Regions from separate parts of the Pseudomonas azotoformans genome, predicted to be linked through region 1. Evidence: predicted binding sites of a transcription regulator. Region 1 holds the regulator's gene; the other holds the start of a gene.
The links. The regulator sigma-54, encoded in region 1, starts transcription at its own class of promoters, with help from an activator protein. The targets are predictions, from matches to a motif close to ANTGGCATNNANNTTGCTNT.
Positions count from the first base shown of each region.

Region 2: a site for sigma-54 is predicted at 4,775-4,794, ahead of glnA (type I glutamate--ammonia ligase). Genes of this name have one in related genera too.

Region 1 is NZ_CP014546.1:2,528,672-2,536,117, forward strand. Features, by position in the region: gene AYR47_RS11695 (ZIP family metal transporter) at 1-9, shown strand, start outside; gene AYR47_RS11700 (HPr family phosphocarrier protein) at 47-319, opposite strand; gene rapZ (RNase adapter RapZ) at 336-1,193, opposite strand; gene ptsN (PTS IIA-like nitrogen regulatory protein PtsN) at 1,196-1,660, opposite strand; gene hpf (ribosome hibernation-promoting factor, HPF/YfiA family) at 1,671-1,976, opposite strand; gene AYR47_RS11720 (RNA polymerase factor sigma-54) at 2,052-3,545, opposite strand; gene lptB (LPS export ABC transporter ATP-binding protein) at 3,731-4,456, opposite strand; gene lptA (lipopolysaccharide transport periplasmic protein LptA) at 4,456-4,989, opposite strand; gene lptC (LPS export ABC transporter periplasmic protein LptC) at 4,976-5,548, opposite strand; gene AYR47_RS11740 (KdsC family phosphatase) at 5,557-6,081, opposite strand; gene AYR47_RS11745 (KpsF/GutQ family sugar-phosphate isomerase) at 6,082-7,056, opposite strand; gene AYR47_RS11750 (ATP-binding cassette domain-containing protein) at 7,354-7,446, shown strand, end outside.
Region 2 is NZ_CP014546.1:1,899,564-1,907,009, reverse strand. Features, by position in the region: gene AYR47_RS08890 (glycogen/starch/alpha-glucan phosphorylase) at 1-372, opposite strand, end outside; partial or broken gene AYR47_RS08885 (YkgJ family cysteine cluster protein) at 613-1,048, shown strand; gene typA (translational GTPase TypA) at 1,146-2,966, opposite strand; gene thiI (tRNA uracil 4-sulfurtransferase ThiI) at 3,106-4,560, opposite strand; gene glnA (type I glutamate--ammonia ligase) at 4,895-6,301, shown strand; gene AYR47_RS08865 (chorismate mutase) at 6,459-6,965, shown strand; gene AYR47_RS08860 (cupin domain-containing protein) at 7,043-7,446, shown strand, end outside.

The DNA of each region.
Region 1 (7,446 bases):
TTGGGGTGAAGCCGTTGCGGCTTCACGCCTGTCTCAAAGGGTGAGCTTACTCACCCTCATCAAAGAAGTTATTGATCAGCGCTACCAGTGCGGCCATCGCTTCGTCTTCCTGCTCACCTTCTGTCTTCAAATGAATCTTGGTGCCCTTGCCGGCTGCCAACATCATCATCGCCATGATGCTTTTACCGTCGACCATGGACTCTGGCGTGCGACCGGCGCGGATCTGGCAGGGAAACTGCCCGGCCACGCCGACGAATTTGGCCGAGGCACGGGCGTGCAGGCCCAGTTTGTTGATGATTTCAATTTCCAGAGCGGGCATCGCGAAGGTGTTCCTTTCAGCTAAGGTCGCGGTGGCGGACCTGGACGTTCTTGAGGGTTTGTTGCAACACCTGGCCCAGGCGCTCGGTCAAGTAGACGGAGCGGTGGTGCCCGCCGGTGCAGCCGATGGCAATGGTGACATAGGCGCGGTTGCTTGCGGCAAAACGCGGTAGCCATTTGAGCAGGTAGCTGGAGATGTCCTGGAACATCTCCTCCACATCCGGTTGCGCGGCCAGGTAATCGGCCACGGGCTGATCCAGCCCCGACTGTTCACGCAGTTCCGGCTTCCAGTAAGGGTTGGGCAGGCAGCGCACATCGAACACCAGGTCGGCGTCCACTGGCATGCCGCGCTTGAACCCAAACGACTCCACCAGAAACGCCGTACCCGGCTCCGGCTGGTTCAGCAGGCGCAGCTTGATGGCATCACGCAACTGGTACAGGTTGAGGCTGGTGGTGTTGATCTTGAGGTCGGCGAGGTCAATGATCGGGCCCAGCAGCTTGGTTTCGTCTTCGATGGCTTCGGCCAGGGAGCGGTGAGGGCTGCTGAGGGGGTGACGCCGGCGGGTTTCGGAGAACCGCTTGAGCAGGGTCTCTTCATCGGCGTCCAAGTACAGCACGTCGCAATGAATGTGCTTGGCCCGTACTTCCTCGAGCAATTGCGGGAATCGCTCAAGGTGGCTGGGCAGGTTGCGGGCATCAATCGAAACGGCGACCAGGGGTTGCGCCAGTTCGGTGTGGATCAACGCGCGTTCCGCCAGTTCCGGCAGCAGGCCGGCGGGCAGGTTGTCGATGCAATAGAAACCGTTGTCCTCAAGCACATTGAGGGCGGTACTTTTACCCGAGCCGGAGCGGCCGCTGACGATGATCAAACGCATGGTTACTGCCCGTTCTGTTCATCCAGGACAACCTGATACAGCGCCTCGTTGCTGCTGGCACTGCGCAGTTTGTCACGTACTTCCTTGCGGTCGAGCATGCTGGCGATCTGCCGGAGCAGTTCCAGGTGCGCATCGGTGGCGGCTTGCGGGACCAGCAGAACGAACAGCAGGTCAACCGGGGCGCCGTCGATCGCATCGAAATCAATGGGGGCTTCCAGGTGCAGCAGGGCGCTGACGGGGGTTTCGCAGCCCTTGAGACGGCAGTGAGGAATGGCGATGCCGTTGCCAAAACCGGTGGAACCGAGTTTTTCACGGGCAATCAGCGCGTCGAAGACATCTTGCATCTCCAGATCCGGCACTTCGCGCGCGATCAGGTTGGCAATTTGTTCGAGGGCTTTCTTCTTGCTGCCGCCCGGCACGTTCACGAGGGAACGGCCGGGGGTCAGGATGGTTTCAAGTCGGATCATGGGGGGAGGGTTAACGACCTGTACCTTGCATCAGGTGCAGATTCTTTTCCTTATGCTTTATGAGTTGGCGGTCAAGCTTGTCGTAGAGCGAGTCAATCGCCGCGTACATGTCTTCATGCTCCGCATTGGCGACCAGCTTTGCATTCGGTACGTGCAGGGTGGCCTCGATTTTCTGCTTGAGCTTATCGACCTCCATGATGACCTGCACGTTGGTGATTTTGTCAAAATGCCCTGCCAGCTTGTTCAGCTTGCTTTCGGTGTATTCACGCAGGGGTTTGGTGACTTCCAGCTGGTGTCCACTGATGTTGACTTGCATACAGCTTCTCCTTCGTTGCCAGTGCATAAAGCGGTGGGCAGGAATACCCACCACTGGAACGCTGTGGCCCGCCCGTCACATCAAACGCTTACGCTCGCTGGAAGGCGCGATCCCGAGGGACTCGCGGTACTTGGCGACGGTTCGACGGGCGACCTGAATGCCTTGTGCCTCCAGTAAACCAGCGATCTTACTGTCACTCAATGGCTTTTTCTGATTTTCCGCGGCAACCAGTTTTTTGATGATCGCGCGGATCGCCGTGGACGAGCATTCACCGCCTTCGGAGGTGCTGACGTGGCTTGAGAAAAAGTATTTCAGTTCATAAATACCCCGTGGGGTATGCATGAATTTCTGCGTGGTGACCCGGGAAATCGTCGATTCATGCATGCCCACCGCTTCGGCGATGTCATGCAGCACCAGCGGTTTCATGGCTTCGTCGCCGTACTCCAGGAAGCCGCGCTGGTGCTCGACGATCTGGGTGGCCACTTTCATCAGGGTTTCGTTGCGGCTTTGCAGGCTCTTGATGAACCAGCGCGCTTCCTGCAACTGGTTGCGCATGAAGGTGTTGTCGGCGCTGGTGTCGGCGCGACGCACGAAACCGGCATATTGCGGATTGACCCGCAGGCGTGGCACCGACTCCTGGTTCAGCTCCACCAGCCAGCGCTCGTTGTCCTTGCGCACGATCACGTCAGGCACCACGTATTCGGCTTCGCTGGACTCGATTTGCGAGCCTGGGCGCGGGTTGAGGCTCTGTACCAGCTCGATGACCTGGCGCAGGTCGTCTTCCTTGAGCTTCATGCGGCGCATCAACTGGCTGTAGTCGCGGCTGCCCAGCAGGTCGATGTAATCGGTGACCAGACGCTGGGCCTCGGCGAGCCAAGGTGTCTTGGCTGGCAGTTGGCGCAATTGCAGCAGCAGGCATTCGCTGAGAGTGCGCGCGCCGATTCCAGCAGGCTCGAACTGCTGGATGCGGTGCAGGACGGCTTCAATCTCGTCCAGCTCGATATCCAGTTCCGGGTCGAAGGCTTCAAGAATCTCTTCAAGCGTCTCGTCTAGATAACCCTGGTTGTTGATGCAATCGATCAGGGTCACGGCGATCAGACGGTCGGTGTCCGACATCGGCGCCAGGTTCAGTTGCCACAGCAAATGGCTCTGCAGGCTTTCACCGGCGGAGGTGCGGGTGGTGAAGTCCCACTCGTCATCGTCGTTGCTGGGTAGGCTGCTGGCGCTGGTCTGGTAGACGTCTTCCCAGGCCGTGTCGACAGGAAGCTCGTTGGGGATGCGTTCGTTCCATTCGCCTTCCTCGAGGTTATCCACCGTAGGGGCGGTTTCCTGATAGGAGGGTTCCTGCACGTCGGAATTGGGTTTTTGCTCGATGTTATCGGCCAGCGGGTCTGCGTTATCGAAGTCGTCGCCTTCTTCCTGGCGTTCGAGCATCGGATTGGACTCCAGGGCCTCCTGGATTTCCTGTTGCAGGTCCAAGGTCGACAATTGGAGCAGGCGGATGGCCTGTTGCAGCTGCGGTGTCATCGTCAGCTGCTGGCCCATTCTCAGGACTAGCGATGGTTTCATGGCAGGGGCTTAACACCTTATTCGCCGGCGCAATGCGCCATCCACGACAGGGCGCGTGAGCGCCAAACATAAGCAAATTATATGCCTGATGTCGGGGGCTTTGCCTAGAGCGCGGTAACAATAAAAATCCGGAGGTTTTCATTGACTCCCGCGCACCTCGGCAAACGGCCGTGACACCACGGTGTTTACAGGCGGAACTCGTGACCCAGGTACACTTCCTTGACCAGTTCGTTGGCCAGGATGGTAGCGGAATCACCTTCGGCGATCAGTTGACCATCGTTGACGATATACGCGGTTTCGCAGATATCGAGGGTCTCACGGACGTTGTGGTCGGTGATCAACACGCCAATGCCCTTGGCCTTGAGGTGGTGGATGATCTGCTTGATGTCGCCGACCGAGATCGGGTCAACGCCGGCAAACGGTTCGTCCAGCAGGATGAACTTGGGTGCCGTAGCCAGGGCGCGGGCGATTTCCACACGGCGACGCTCACCACCAGACAAGCTCATACCGAGGTTGTCGCGGATGTGGTTGATGTGGAATTCCTGCAGCAGGCTTTCCAGCTCCTTGCGACGGCCATCACGGTCGAGCTCCTTGCGGGTCTCGAGGATCGCCATGATGTTATCGGCGACCGACAGTTTGCGGAAGATCGACGCCTCCTGCGGAAGATAGCCGATACCGGCGCGCGCACGGCCGTGCATCGGCTGGTGGCTCACGTCGAGGTCGTCGATCAGGACGCGACCCTGGTCCGCCTGGACCAGGCCGACGATCATGTAGAAGCAAGTGGTCTTGCCGGCGCCGTTGGGGCCGAGCAAGCCGACGATCTGGCCGCTGTCGATCGACAGGCTGACGTCGCGCACGACCTGACGGCTTTTATAGGCCTTGGCCAGATGCTGGGCTTTCAGGGTTGCCATTACTCGGCCTTCTTCTTCGGCTGGATAACCATGTCGATGCGTGGACGAGGCGCGGTGACCTTGTTGCCATTGGCACGACCGGCGTTAGCGATCTGTTTCACGGTGTCATAGGTGATTTTCTCACCTTCCGTGGAGTTGCCATCGGGGCTGAGCACCTTGGCCTGGTCGATCAGTACGATGCGGTTTTGCTGGGCGTGGTACTGGATTGTCTTGCCATAGCCTTTCATCGGGCCCGTGTCGGTGGGCGACTGCTTCTGTTCGAAGTAAGCCAGGTTGCCTACCGAGGTCACGACATCGATATCGCCGGTCTTGGTGCGCGTAAGCGTCACGGTATTACCGGTGATTTTCATCGAACCCTGGGTGATGATCACGCCGCCGGTGTAGGTGGCAACGCCTTGCTTGTCATCCAGCTGCGCATCGTCGGCCGAGATGTGGATCGGCTGCTGGCTATCGTTCGGCAGAGCCCAGGCGCTCACGCTTCCCAGTGCTGCGCCCAGGCCGAGCAAAATAGGGAGAGTTTTAACGAGCCTCATACTGTCCTCTTACGTTCGATAGCAGGTGTATCCTGCTTTCTTTCAAATACGCTTTCATTCCCTTGCCAGTCGATACACCGCCAGCGCCGTCGATTCTAACGTCTTGCTCGGTCTGCGCATATTGCTTCTGCGGGAATACGGTCATGCGACTGCTGGTAATCACGGTCTCACGATTTTTATCGTCAGTGCGCGCAACGCGCACCGAGTCGATCAGTTCCACCTCGGTACCGTCCGGGTTGACCTCGCCACGCTTGCTGGTGACGTGCCACGGGAACTCGGTGCCGCGGTAAATATTCATGTCCGGGTTGGTCAGCAGGGTGATTTCGCTGGCCTTGACGTGCTCGACCTTGTCCGAGGTCATCTCGTACTGCACCTTGCCGTCGGGCAGGAACTGCACGCTCTTGGCATTGGTGGCGTAATAGTCGATAGCCCCCTCGTCAACCTGCGCAGCAGGCTGGTCGAGAAAGCGCTCCGGGCTGATATTCCAGTAGCCCACCGCCAGGAACAGCGCGGCGATGACCCCGAATAGCAGGAAGTTGCGAATCTTTTTGCTCAGCATAAAACGCTCTATAAGTAGGCGGCGTGGGCCGCTTCAAGGCTGCCCTGGGCACGCAGAATCAGCTCGCAGAACTCGCGGGCGGCACCTTCGCCGCCACGGGCGGTGGTGATGCCATGGGCGTGCTCGCGAACAAACGCCGCCGCATTGGCGACGGCCATGCCCAAGCCCACTCGACGGATCACCGGCAGGTCTGGCAGGTCATCGCCCAAATAGGCGACCTGCTCATAGCTTAGGTTGAGTTGGCCAAGAAGCTCGTCCAGAACCACCAGTTTATCCTCGCGGCCCTGATACAGGTGAGGAATCCCCAGGTTTTGTGCGCGGCGTTCCACAACGGGGGTTTTCCGGCCGCTGATAATCGCCGTTTGCACGCCCGACGCCATCAGCATCTTGATGCCCTGGCCGTCGAGGGTGTTGAACGTCTTGAATTCGCTGCCGTCTTCGAGGAAGTACAGGCGGCCATCGGTCAGCACGCCATCAACGTCGAAAATCGCCAGTTTGATGTTCTTGCCGCGTTGCAACAGGTCGCTGGTCATTTACATCACTCCCGCACGCAGCAAGTCGTGCATGTTCAGGGCGCCGATCGGGTGGTCATTGCCATCGACCACCACCAGTGCGCCGATCTTGTGGTCTTCCATGATTTTCAAGGCTTCGGCTGCCAGCATCTCGGGACGGGCGGTCTTGCCGTGGGGGGTCATCACCGCGTCGATGGTGGCGGTGTGGATATCAATGGTGCGGTCCAGGGTGCGGCGCAGGTCGCCGTCGGTGAAGACCCCGGCCAGGCGGCCGTCGGCTTCCAGGATCACGGTCATGCCCAAGCCCTTGCGGGTCATTTCCATCAGCGCGTCCTTCAGCAAGGTGCCGCGCTGGACGTGGGGCAATTCATCACCGGAATGCATGACGTTTTCCACTTTCAACAGCAGGCGACGGCCCAAGGCGCCACCCGGATGGGAAAACGCGAAGTCTTCCGCGGTAAACCCGCGGGCTTCCAGCAGCGCCACGGCCAGGGCGTCGCCCATCACCAGTGCGGCGGTGGTGGAGGAGGTAGGTGCCAGGTTCAGCGGGCAGGCTTCGTGGGCCACGTGAACATTCAGGTTCACTTCGGCGGCCTTGGCCAGCGTCGAATCCGGATTGCCGGTGAGGCTGATCATCTGGATGCCCAGGCGCTTGATCAGCGGCAGCAGGGTCACGATTTCGTTGGTTGTGCCGGAGTTGGACAGCGCCAGGATAATGTCATCCTTGGTGATCATGCCCATGTCGCCGTGGCTGGCTTCGGCCGGGTGCACGAAAAAAGCGGTGGTCCCGGTGCTGGCCAAGGTGGCGGCGATCTTGTTGCCGACGTGGCCCGACTTGCCCATACCGACCACGACAACGCGGCCTTTGCTGGCCAGAATCATCTCGCAGGCGCGTACGAAATCTGCGTCGATATGCGCCAGCAAGCCTTCTACGGCTTCAAGCTCGAGGCGGATGGTGCGTTGTGCGGATTGAATAAGGTCGCTGGATTGGCTCATGTCTGAAATCGTATAGCCTGACGAAAAGTCGGCGATTATAGCGGTAATGATCAATTCCCTCACGCTAGTTCGTCAGGGTTTGTTCGCAATGCGCCTGAGATTCATCCTAAGCAACGATTTTTCCCTGTCCCCAATCTGAACAAGCGCTGTTCCGGCCTTGGGCGCCTTGTACCAGCAGTGATATAGTTCGCCGCCAGTTCGGTCCGCCCAGCCCACGTGCCAACTATTGCACAACGGTTGCAAACGTTTGTCGCAAGCGTGGTGTCTGAGTGAGAGGCTGCATCCCAAGGAGTTTAGATGAGTGCCGATAACGCCTACGCGGTCGAGCTGAAGGGACTGACCTTCAAGCGCGGGACGCGCAGCATCTTCAATAACGTCGATATCCGCATT
Region 2 (7,446 bases), 630 kb from region 1:
CAGGCCACCGTTGCCGAGCGCGGCATCGGGCTCCAGCAGGCGGATGCGCTCCAGGTCGACGCCCAGCTCCGATAGCGCTTCGCGCGCAATCTCCAGCACGCCGAGGTTGCTCAGGCTGTCATAGAGCAAGCGGCCGATGAGGAATTCCAGGGAAAGGTAGTAAACCCGCTTCTGGCCTTTGCGGTAGATGCGTCGGGTGTGGTCCATCCAGTGATCGACCATCTGGTCGCGTGCGGCCAGGGCAATGGCTTCAAACCAGTCGTGGTCGAAGGCGTGATCCGGGTCCTTGCCCACCGCGTAGGTGAGTTTGGTCAAGACGGCATCGCGAAATGCGGCTACCTCTGCTTCTCGTGCAAGTGGTTCCTGAGACATCAATTGCGACCTCGGGCGAGATAGAAGGAGTTGCTAGAGCCTAGACGGTCTGACAGACGGTAGACGCTCTGGTTCGGCACTTTTTTAACGCATTTACCTTTGCAGGGTTTTGATGCATTGGCCGTGCCTGCTTTTGGCAAACGCGCACCTTCTGGCCGAAACCCACAAAATATTGTTCAAAAAATCACCAATCCCGGTATGATCGCGCGCCCGGATACAGCCCCACCTTTTGGAACCCTGATGAAGCCTCAATTGATCGCCGCCGCGGAACTCGACCGTCTCGAAACGTGGCAGAAATATTCCGCGCACATGTGCGGTGGTTGCGTGTCCAGCTGCTGCACGCTGCCGGTGGAAGTGAAGGTCAAGGACCTGATCCGCATCGGGCCTGGTCGATGAGTTCGAACTCGGCGACCCTGCGAAGAACATCGCCAAGCGGCTGCAAAAGGAAGGCATCGTCGAGCGCTTCAATTCCAAATCCGAGATTTTTACCCTGCAGCGCATGAGCAACAACGATTGCCTGTTCCTGGATCGTAAGACGCGCTTCTGCACTATTTATGACAAGCGCCCGGATACTTGCCGCAATCACCCGAAAATCGGGCCGCGGCCGGGGTATTGCGCGTATAAGCCGAAGGAAGTGGTGCGCGAGACTAAGTTCAAGACCCTCGACAAGTTCTGATCCAAGCTATGTAGTGCCCTTTAGGGCCCTATCGCAGGCACAAAAAAACGCCCCCGGCCTTTCGACCGGGGGCGTTTTTCATTCAGCCTGAGTTAACTCAGTTCTTGGCTTTCTTGGCAGCGCGGGTACGCTCGCCTTCGTCCAGGATCTTCTTACGCAGGCGGATCGACTTAGGCGTGACTTCGCACAGCTCGTCGTCCTGGATGAATTCCAGGGCCTGTTCCAGGGTGAAGCGAACAGGTGGAACCAGAGCGATGGTTTCGTCTTTGCCCGAAGCACGCATGTTGTCGAGCTTCTTGCCTTTGGTTGGGTTGACGCCCATGTCGTTGTCACGGCTGTTCAGACCAACGATCTGACCGTTGTAGATCTCTTGACCGTGTTCAACGAACAGCTTGCCACGCGCCTGGAGGGTTTCCAGGGAGTAGGTCAGCGCCTTGCCGGTTTCTACCGATACCAGAACACCGTTCTGACGGCCGGACATGTCGCCGGACTTCATGGTGTCGTAGCGATCGAAGATCGAGGTCAGGATGCCAGCACCGTTGGTCAGGGTCAGGAACTGGTTACGGAAACCGATCAGACCACGCGCAGGGATGTTGTATTCCAGACGCACACGGCCTTTGCCATCCGGCACCATGTTGGTCAGGTCGCCTTTACGCAGGCCCATCTCTTCCATCACCTTGCCCTGGGATTCTTCCGGGGTGTCGATGGTGACGTTTTCGAAAGGTTCCTGCTTCACGCCGTCAACCTGACGGATGATCACTTCTGGACGACCAACGCCCATTTCGAAGCCTTCGCGACGCATGGTTTCGATCAGTACCGAGAGGTGCAGCTCACCACGGCCGGAAACCTTGAACTTGTCAGCCGAGTCGCCTTCTTCAACGCGCAGAGCAACGTTGTACAGCAGCTCTTTGTCCAGACGCTCCTTGATGTTACGGGAGGTCACGAACTTGCCTTCTTTACCGCAGAATGGCGAGTCGTTTACCTGGAAGGTCATGGAAACGGTTGGCTCGTCAACGGTCAGAGGCTTCATGGCCTCGACGTTGTCCGGCTGGCACAGGGTGTCGGAGATGAACAGGGAGTCCATGCCGCTCACGCATACGATGTCGCCGGCGAAAGCCTCTTCAACGTCGATACGGTGCAGGCCGTGGTGACCCATCAGCTTCAGGATACGACCGTTACGCTTCTTGCCGTCGGCGCCGATGGCGACAACCGGGGTGTTCGGCTTGACGCTACCACGAGCGATACGGCCAACACCGATAACACCCAGGAAGCTGTTGTAGTCCAGTGCCGAGATTTGCATCTGGAACGGGCCGTCACGGTCAACTTTCGGCGCTGGTACGTTGTCGACGATCGACTGGTACAGCGGGGTCATGTCTTCAGCCATGTCGGTGTGTTCCAGACCGGCAATACCGTTCAGGGCCGAGGCGTAGACGACTTTGAAGTCCAGCTGTTCTTCGGTGGCACCCAGGTTGTCGAACAGGTCGAAGATCTGGTCCAGAACCCAGTCCGGACGCGCGCCTGGACGGTCAACCTTGTTGATGCACACGATCGGACGCAGGCCGGCTTCGAAAGCCTTCTTGGTCACGAAACGGGTTTGCGGCATAGGGCCGTCTTGAGCGTCAACCAGCAGCAGAACGGAGTCAACCATCGACATTACGCGTTCTACTTCGCCGCCGAAGTCGGCGTGGCCCGGGGTGTCCACGATGTTGATGTGGTAGCCGTTCCAGTTGATAGCGGTGTTTTTAGCCAGGATGGTAATACCGCGCTCTTTTTCCTGGTCGTTGGAGTCCATCACGCGCTCGTCGTTGAGCTCGTTGCGCTCCAGGGTGCCGGATTGACGCAGGAGTTTGTCTACCAGGGTGGTTTTACCATGGTCAACGTGAGCAATGATGGCGATGTTACGTAGATTTTCGATCACTTGTGTATCTCGATCAGAGGATTCGGTGTGCTGACAGGTCGTGGCAGCGATTAACAGTAGAGTCAGGCCTTGCCGTTACAGCTTGACGGCAGAGTCGGGGGGCCGGTGACGCAGGCCACAGGCAAACAGCCCCGGGCTCTTAGCTCGGTCGATAAACGCGCACATTGGCATGCCCCTCACTGAGCAAATGGTGGGCATGCAGGCGACTCATCACGCCTTTGTCGCAATACAGCAGGTACTGACGGCTGTTATCCAGTTCCTTGAAACGCGCGTTCAATGCATAGAACGGCAGCGTTTGTACGTCGATGCCGGCGATTTCCAGCGGCTCATCTTCAGCGGCATCCGGGTGACGGATGTCGATGACGATCTGGCCGGCCAGGGCTTCGCTGACTTCTTCGATCTTCACATCCTGGCCCAGTTCGTCGATCACGCGATCGATCGGGACCAGCTTGGCGTTCTCGAGCGCACGCTCCAGAATCGCCATGTCGAATTCTTTCTCTTCATGCTCCACGCGGTGACGCTTGGCGTGGGTCTTGGGATTCACCGAAATGACCCCGCAGTACTCAGGCATGTGCTTGGCGAAGTCGGCGGTGCCGATTTCTTCTGCCAGGTCGATGATGTCCTGCTTGTGACTGGCGATCAGCGGGCGCAACACCAGCTTCTCGGTAACGCAGTCGATGATCGACAGGTTCGGCAGCGTCTGGCTGGACACCTGGGAGATCGCCTCACCGGTCACCAGTGCGTCGATCTGCAAGCGGTCGGCAATCTGCGACGCGGCGCGCAACATCATACGCTTCAATACCACGCCCATATGACCGTTATCGACTTTGCCGAGAATTTCGCCCAGCACTTCTTCGAACGGTACGCTCACAAATAGCACGCGTTGGGAGCTGCCGTACTTCTTCCAGATAAAGTGCGCGACTTCCATCACGCCCAATTCGTGTGCACGCCCGCCCAAGTTAAAGAAGCAGAAGTGGCTCATCAGGCCGCGGCGCATGATCTGGTAAGCAGCAACCGTGGAATCGAAACCGCCGGACATCAAGACCAGGGTCTGTTCCAGGGCACCCAACGGATAACCGCCGATGCTGTTGTGCTGGCTGTGGATGACAAACAACCGTTGGTCGCGAATTTCCATGCGCACTTCAATTTGTGGCGCTTTCAGGGAAATTCCGGCTGCGCCGCACTCGCGACGCAGCTTGCTGCCGACGTATTTTTCGACGTCCATGGAGCTGAAAGTGTGCTTGCCGGCACGCTTGCAGCGCACCGAAAAGATCTTGCCTTCCAGCTCGCTGCCGTAGTGCTGTTTGCACTTCTCGGTGATGTCGTCGAAGTCGCCCAGCGGGTACTCATCCACCTGCAGGAAATGCGCGATGCCCGGCATGCAGCTCAGGCGCTCGGTCATGTCCTTCAAGGCTTTGGGCTCGGTGACACGGGTTTCCAGCTCGAGGTTGTCCCACACGCCGTTCACCACCACAGCCGGGTCCAGATCGCGGAGCACGGCACGGATGTTCTTGGCCAATTGACGGATGAAACGCGTCCGTACCGGTCGGCTTTTGATGGTGATCTCGGGGAAGACTTTTACGATTAATTTCATGGAAACAGCGCGCGCCGGGCCTGCTGAAAAAGGGGGGCGCGGATTATAGCGGAAATCGCTCAAGGTTTAACCAGTTAATATGCATCGCAAGCGCAACGCACTAAAGAGGTGCATTTGTGCGCCTTTGCGCTACATTGCGGTGCGCTATTTTTGGGCTTTTGTCGCAATGCACCTTTATAGGGGCGTTTTTGGAGCAGAAAACCCATGTTGGCGCACTGGCATGCAATTTGCTCTCTTGTGAGGCAGGTTGCCATGGCGGACTATCCGCGCCGGCATCACCCACATTCTAAGGGCTAACTCCACTACCCCAGCCCGAAGCCACCCGGAGGACACTATGTCGAAGTCGGTTCAACTCATCAAAGATCATGACGTTAAATGGATTGATCTGCGCTTCACGGACACCAAAGGCACTCAGCACCACGTGACCATGCCGGCTCGCGACGCGCTGGATGAAGCTTTCTTCGAAGAAGGCAAAATGTTCGACGGTTCCTCCATCGCTGGCTGGAAAGGCATCGAAGCCTCCGACATGATCCTGATGCCGGACGACAGCACTGCCGTACTCGACCCGTTCACCGAAGAGCCGACCCTGATCCTGGTCTGCGACGTGATCGAGCCTTCGACCATGCAAGGCTACGACCGCGACCCACGTGCGATCGCCAAGCGTGCCGAGGAATACCTGAAGTCCACCGGTATCGGTGACACCGTATTCGTAGGCCCGGAGCCAGAATTCTTCATCTTCGACCAGGTTAAGTTCAAGTCCGACATCTCCGGTTCCATGTTCAAGATCTACTCCGAACAAGGCTCCTGGATGTCCGACCAGGACGTGGAAGGCGGCAACCATGGCCACCGTCCAGGTATCAAAGGTGGCTACTTCCCAGTTCCGCCGTTCGACCACGACCACGAAATCCGTACCTCCATGTGCAACGCCATGGAAGACATGGGCCTGGTCATCGAAGTGCACCACCACGAAGTGGCCACTGCCGGTCAGAACGAAATCGGTGTGAAGTTCAACACCCTGGTTGCCAAGGCTGACGAAGTACAGACCCTGAAGTACTGCGTACACAACACTGCAGTCGCTTACGGCCGTACCGCTACCTTCATGCCTAAGCCACTGTACGGCGATAACGGTTCGGGTATGCACGTTCACCTGTCCATCGCCAAAGATGGCAAGAACACCTTCGCTGGCGAAGGTTATGCCGGCCTGTCCGACACTGCCCTGTACTTCATCGGCGGTATCATCAAGCACGGTAAGGCCCTGAACGGCTTCACCAACCCGTCGACCAACTCCTACAAGCGTCTGGTCCCAGGTTTCGAAGCCCCGGTAATGCTGGCCTACTCGGCACGCAACCGTTCCGCTTCGATCCGTATTCCTTACGTGTCCAGCCCTCGCGCTCGCCGTATCGAAGCCCGCTTCCCGGATCCAGCAGCCAACCCGTACCTGGCCTTCGCGGCCCTGGTCATGGCCGGCCTGGACGGTATCCAGAACAAGATCCACCCTGGCGACGCCGCCGACAAAAACTTGTACGACCTGCCGCCTGAAGAGGCCAAAGAGATCCCACAAGTGTGCGGCAGCCTGAAAGAAGCCCTGGAAGAGCTGGACAAGGGCCGTGCGTTCCTGACCAAAGGCGGCGTGTTCAGCGACGACTTCATCGACGCTTACATCGGCCTGAAAAGCGAAGAAGAAATCAAGGTTCGCACCTTCGTACACCCACTGGAATACGAGCTGTACTACAGCTGCTGATCCGGTAGCGCTATTTAACGTAGCGTGATGAAAAAGACCTCCTTCGGGAGGTTTTTTTTGCCTGACATAAAAGCCTGACACCCTCACTATTGAGACCTCGCCCAACTGCCCGACAAGGAAACCGACCTTGAACCTGCGAATCGCTTTTGCCCTGCTAATGATCAGCGCCAATGCCTCTGCGGCGCCCGCCACGCTCGCCCCGCTGCTCAACAGCATCGCCGAACGCCTGGAGATCGCCGACCAGGTAGCCCTGAGCAAATGGGATAGCCACAAGCCTGTAGAGGACAAAAAGCGCGAACAAGAAGTGATCGCCAGCGTCGTCGCCCAAGCACCGGAATATAAGCTGGCACCTGCCGCCGTCGAGCAGTTTTTCGCGGCGCAGATCGAGGCGAACAAGCTGGTGCAGTACACCCATCTGTCCGACTGGCAGTTCCAGGGCAAGGCGCCTGACGATCCGCGGCCGGACCTGGTGAAACAGATCCGCCCGCAGTTGGACGAACTGCAAAAACGCCTGCTGCAGCAATTGGCGGACTTCACCCCACAGCGCACTGACCCACAGTGCCCACAGTGGCTGGCCGAAGCCGTGCATGAGCCGCTGAACGATCCGTTGCGTCAACTGGCGATGATCCGTGCCACCGCAGAATTGTGTACGCGACCTACTTGATTTGAGGCGCCGTCCTGCATCCTCACTGCGATCAATCGCCATAGCCTGCCTGTTCACTGACCGAACAGGATGGAACCATGGATATCTGCAAGTGTTTGATCGCAACAATGCTGGGTTTAACGCTGCTTGGCTGCGGCGCCCAACCAAAGGACGCTACGCAAATCGAGAAAGAAGTATTGCTTGAAAGCAGCGAGTCGTGGGACGGCATGCCCTATAGGGCCTACCCCGCTGGCCCGCCGCAGCTCACGCTGATACGCCTGAAGATCCCTGCGCGCACGCAACTGCCCTGGCACACCCACCCCATGCCCAACGCCGCCTACATTGTTTCGGGTGAATTGACCGTTGAAGCCCGCAGCAGCGGGGCTACGCGCACCTTGAGGCAAGGCCAAGCCCTGGCCGAGATGGTGGGCACCGAGCATCGCGGCGTCACCGGAGACACCCCGGTGGAGCTTCTGGTGTTTTATGCGGGCACCCCAGGCAT